Regions from separate parts of the Pseudocolwellia sp. G5-9 genome, predicted to be linked through region 1. Evidence: riboswitches for the same ligand, from Rfam matches in the RefSeq annotation. Region 1 holds a riboswitch; the other holds the start of a gene.

Region 1 (2,475 bases):
CCTTGCCAATAGCCTAAATGCCTTTCGGTAAGGCTAGATTTTACTTGGGTGTTTACGCCAAGCGTTTGTTTACATATTTGAGCACTGTTTACGGCACGTCCTAAATTTGAAGAGAAAATAACTTCGATATTATGCTTAAGCACGTTTTGAGCTATTTGCTCTGATTGGGTTTTACCTAACTCGGTTAAGTTGCTATCAAGCTGTCCTTGAAAACGTTGTATTTTATTCCACTGAGTTTCGCCATGGCGAGCTAAATATAAAGTTGTAATCATAGAGCCGTACTTTTGCTAATTGCAGCGCAGCATAACTAAATCAGCAACAGTGTTCAATGCACAATATTAATAGTGTGCATCATTTACTTTGATATGGGTATATGTTGTATAAACAGCTTGCTTCAGGTACTATTTCAGTCAGATTTAGGTGTCGAAATTAATGCTTATAATTTAATGAATAAGTATTAATTAAGATGAAACGTGAAACTGGTGAAATACCAGTACTGCCCCCGCAACGGTAACTGTGAGCAGCAATAAAAACCACTGTGTTTATACCAATCGCAATAACCAATTGATCATTTATACTTGTTTAAATGGCCAATTACATCGTTATTTATTTAATAATTAGAACAACTAGTTATTAAAATAAATGCCTTGTATTTGACCATTTATTCTTCATATAAAATAGTTCAATTCATTAATGCGTTTGGTATTCTTCATTCAATGAAAGCATGGGAAGGTATTGCAAAGCGATGAACAGGAGTCCGGAGACCGGCCTAATTTATACTCGACAACTGCGGTGGGCGGCTTTTCAGAGACTAGTAAATTTGTATTAGCCTATAACGTTCTTATTTATAGTTTTCACTTCTTTTACTAACTTTGATTTCTCCACCGTTAACTATTTAACGGGATTGTTATGAAATTAACTGAAGTAAAATCACCCCTTTCTTTGTTCTTAAGCATATGTGGCTTATTAACTTTGTTAATGATCGCTACACGTGGTAATCATTTTTCTACTTTCAATAGCCTGCCAAGTGCTTCTACAGCTGTGTTCTTTTTAGCAGGTATGTACTTGCGTAAAGTGAAAGACTTTTGGTTTTTTTATATTTTATCTATCACTATTGATTTAGCGTCTTCATTTCATCGAGGACAATTTGGTGATTGTTTAACCGCGTCTTATCCTGCTCTAGCTTTTAGTTATGTTGCTATGTTTGCAGCGGGTTATTACGTGCGTCCTGATTGGTCACAACAAAATATGATAACCAATATTGTTAAAGTGAGTGTAGCGTTAATTATTGCTAGCTCTATTGCCTTTTTCATCTCTAATGGTAGTTATTATGCCTTCTCGGGGAAATTTCCAGATTTATCGTGGGCTGAATATGCAACACGAGTAAATAAATACTTTTTTAAATCAGTTTCTAATCCTGTGTTTTATGTTGCTACAGGAATAGTAATGCATTGGTGTATCAATCGTTTTTTCACTGAAAAAACAACAGCTCAACTTTCATCATAAATTGTTGCTTACATCAACTTATTAATAAAAGGCGTTTACTTTGGCATTTGAAAATACTCCTGATAATGTAAAGGGCACAGGCACTATGTGCCCAGCATTAATTGTTGCTGCTCCTTCATCAGGCACCGGAAAAACAACAATTACTGCTGCTATCGCTAGGTATCATCGTAATCAAGGTAAAAAGGTTACCGTATTTAAAGTAGGACCTGATTTTATTGATCCTATGATTTTACGCCAAGCCAGCGGCGAATTAGTGTATCAATTAGATTTGTGGTTAGTGGGTGAACAAGACTGTAAACAGTTGTTATATAAAGCTGCGCTTGAGTCAGATCTCATTTTGATTGAAGGGGTTATGGGGCTTTTTGATGGTACGCCAAGTAGTGCTGATTTAGCTGAGTATTTTAATATTCCGGTATTAGGTATTATCGACGCTTCTGCCATGGCGCAAACCTTTGCAGCGGTTGCTTTTGGATTAGCTAACTATCGTCCTAATTTGCCATTTTCAGGTGTTATAGCAAATAGAGTTAACACGCCTAGACATACCGAAATATTACAAAATTGCTTGCCTGACGATTTACGCTTTTACGGTCGAATGCCTAAAGATGCAACCATTACGTTACCTCAACGTCATTTGGGTTTAGTACAAGCACAAGAGTTGGCTGATATTGATGTACAACTTGATCAAGCTGCGTCTCATATTGCCGCTACAGGTTTAGCTGAACTTCCTGCCAGTATAGAGTTTTTTCCTTGTGAAGAGGTTGAACACGAGTATCAACATGAAGGTGTTTTAAAAGGCACTCGTATTATTATTGTAAAAGACAAAGCTTTTAGTTTTATTTATGCGGCTAATATCGCTTTTTTACAAGAAACAGGCGCTGAGTTAGTTTATTGTTCAGCACTTACCGATGCTGAGTTACCAGCAGGTGATGTGTTATATATTCCCGGTGGTTACCCAGAATTATATGCTGA
Region 2 (2,475 bases), 1.6 Mb from region 1:
GCTGTTATTGCAGCACATAAAATAAGGGTAATAACACGCAAGCGTTCAACTTTTACTCCTAAGGTGCGAGCGCTGTCGTCACTGAGTAATAGCGCATCAAGCTGGCGTCCTAATAAAAGTGCAATAAGCGTAGCAATAATAATTACGGGGGATATCAACAGTAGAGCGTTGGTGTCTGCTCTGGCTAAACTGCCCATGAGCCAAAAAATAACGCGGTTACTTGAAAAAGCATCACCGCTGTAAAGAATAAAGGTGGTTAAAGAACTTAATAAGAAGGAAACCGCTACGCCTGCTAACAGTAAGTGCTCAATGCGACGCCAATTATTTTGATATATCACAATTAAAATAAGTCCAACCGCTAATAAAGACCCTAAAAAAGAGGCAAAAGGTAACGAAACAAGCTGCATTGATACCGGTAAAAACTGAGTTAAAGTTGCCCCTAAGCCTGCTCCAGAAACAATACCAAATAAATACGGGTCGGCAAGTGGGTTACGTGTCACGTTTTGCATTAAAGCGCCTGCTAAAGCTAAACCAAAGCCCGCGATAAAACCAAGCAATACCCTCGGAAAGCGTATTTCCCATAAAATGGTATCGTAAATACCTTTTTCACACCCTTGAGTTACACATTGCCATACTGCTTTATGGTTTAATTCAACAACACCAAACCCAATAGAAGACAATAACGTGATAACAACGAGGCTAACAATTAACAAGAGCGAATATTTGTACGGTAGCTTTTTTGTTAATAAGTGATTTTTCATGATTGTAGCCACTTTGATTCGTCATTTACTTGGTTGTTTATACCAGCAAAGGTAATTCTTGTTTTTTGAGTGAAAGGGTTTTTATCAATAGCGCATTCTAGTTTAAATACATCAGTTAAGTTTTCGGCGGTAAATACACTTTCAGGTGTGTCATCTGCTACAAGTTGACCGTTGTTTAACATGAGCACTCTATCGCAATATTGGGCGGCTAAATTAAGATCATGAATAGTGATCAATAAGGTTATGTTGAGGGACTTGGCTAACATTAATATTTGATGCTGATAGTACATATCAAGATGATTCGTAGGTTCATCCATAATCAAAATATCAGGCGCTTGTACAATAGCTCTAGCAATTAATACTCGCTGCTGCTCACCGCCTGATAAAGTACTAAATAATTGATGCTGTTTTTTTATCAGATCAACCTTGATTAACGCTTGTTCAATATTGTGTTTGTCGGCATCTGTATTTATGTCAAACAATCCTTTATGAGGGATAAGCCCCATACCTACAATATCTAAAACAGTTAAGTTGAATGCAGACTCTGAATGTTGGCTAACCACAGCGACTTTTTTGGCTATATCTTTATTATTAAGGTTTTTAAGGGGCTTGCCATGCAAATAAATATTACCAGAATAATCTGAATATTCGCCGTATAAACATTTAAGAAGAGAGGTTTTTCCTGCGCCATTGGGGCCAACGATAGCAACGGTTTCACTTGCTTTTATTTGTAGGTGAATACCTTGAATAACCTTTTTTGGGTTTGCAGACCAAGTAACATTATTTGCTTGTAGAACAAAGGGTGACATATGTGCCTTAACCATAATAGCGAATAAAACATAGCGAATACAATTTTAGGAAATACAAGGACACATCATAAGAAGTCACTCATAATTATATGAGAGATATTCTTAGTTTTTCGCGTTACCCGCACGTTCACTAAAGGCGATTAAGGCAGGTGTTCTGACTTAAGTGTTTAGTGATGTTATTTTAACCGTCACTAAACTCTCTTTACAGTTGCGGGAACAGTTATGGAATTAAGTGGTTGTTAATAAAACTAACCATGTCTTGCACCATATTCCCCTTTAAGTTTTTCCTCTAATAAATAAGAGTAAAAAACACCTTAAAAGCGCCGACATCTTACCACAGTTATTTTTTAATTAAATAACAGTATTTGTTTTATCAATATTTACCAATGCTATGCAACAACCTGCTGTACTTGAAGTTGAAAAACTACGAAAAGTTGCAATGGAAAAGTCAGCAACGGGGAAATTTGGTATTGATGCAAGCTACTGGTTCGAACAAGCAACAGATAGAATAAAGCAGTTAAACAAGTTGAAAACAAACTAAATATATCAGTAATGAAACTAACTGATATATTAAAAATTCAGCGAATAGCTCGTTAATGTTAAGCGCTGATGTTATTTTTATTATAAGTTTTTTAGTTATAGTTATAAGCTACGTCGTGATTAAAGATTTAGATAATCGCATAAAAGATTTAATGGCCGTCTTTAGTCAAGTTAGAAAAGAAAACGATTTAACCGTTAGAACTAAATACATTGATAAAAGTGAGCTAAGCTAAAATTTCATACCTAAAATCAATAAATGATCAACGCTACAGCGTACTTGAACACAGCTTTGAATATTAAGTGGATATTATTTTTTCACTTTTGAAACCGAAGTTGAGCAATGAAATAATGTAAGCCATTCTAAG

The links. Region 1 has a riboswitch for cobalamin ahead of AC0L5Q_RS16595 (hypothetical protein). Riboswitches for the same ligand answer to the same signal wherever they lie in the genome.
Region 2: it holds a riboswitch for cobalamin, as region 1 does, so the genes downstream of both, AC0L5Q_RS09645 (ABC transporter ATP-binding protein) here and AC0L5Q_RS16595 (hypothetical protein) in region 1, are expected to answer to the same signal.

The regions. Positions count from the first base shown of each region.
Region 1 covers NZ_CM147893.1:3,824,726-3,827,200, forward strand. Annotated here, with positions in the region: gene AC0L5Q_RS16590 (histidine phosphatase family protein) at 1-272, opposite strand, end outside; cobalamin riboswitch at 402-787, shown strand; gene AC0L5Q_RS16595 (hypothetical protein) at 910-1,506, shown strand; gene AC0L5Q_RS16600 (cobyrinate a,c-diamide synthase) at 1,547-2,475, shown strand, end outside.
Region 2 covers NZ_CM147893.1:2,253,180-2,255,654, reverse strand. Annotated here, with positions in the region: gene AC0L5Q_RS09650 (FecCD family ABC transporter permease) at 1-761, opposite strand, end outside; gene AC0L5Q_RS09645 (ABC transporter ATP-binding protein) at 758-1,570, opposite strand; cobalamin riboswitch at 1,698-1,902, opposite strand; gene AC0L5Q_RS09640 (nitrate- and nitrite sensing domain-containing protein) at 1,926-2,111, shown strand.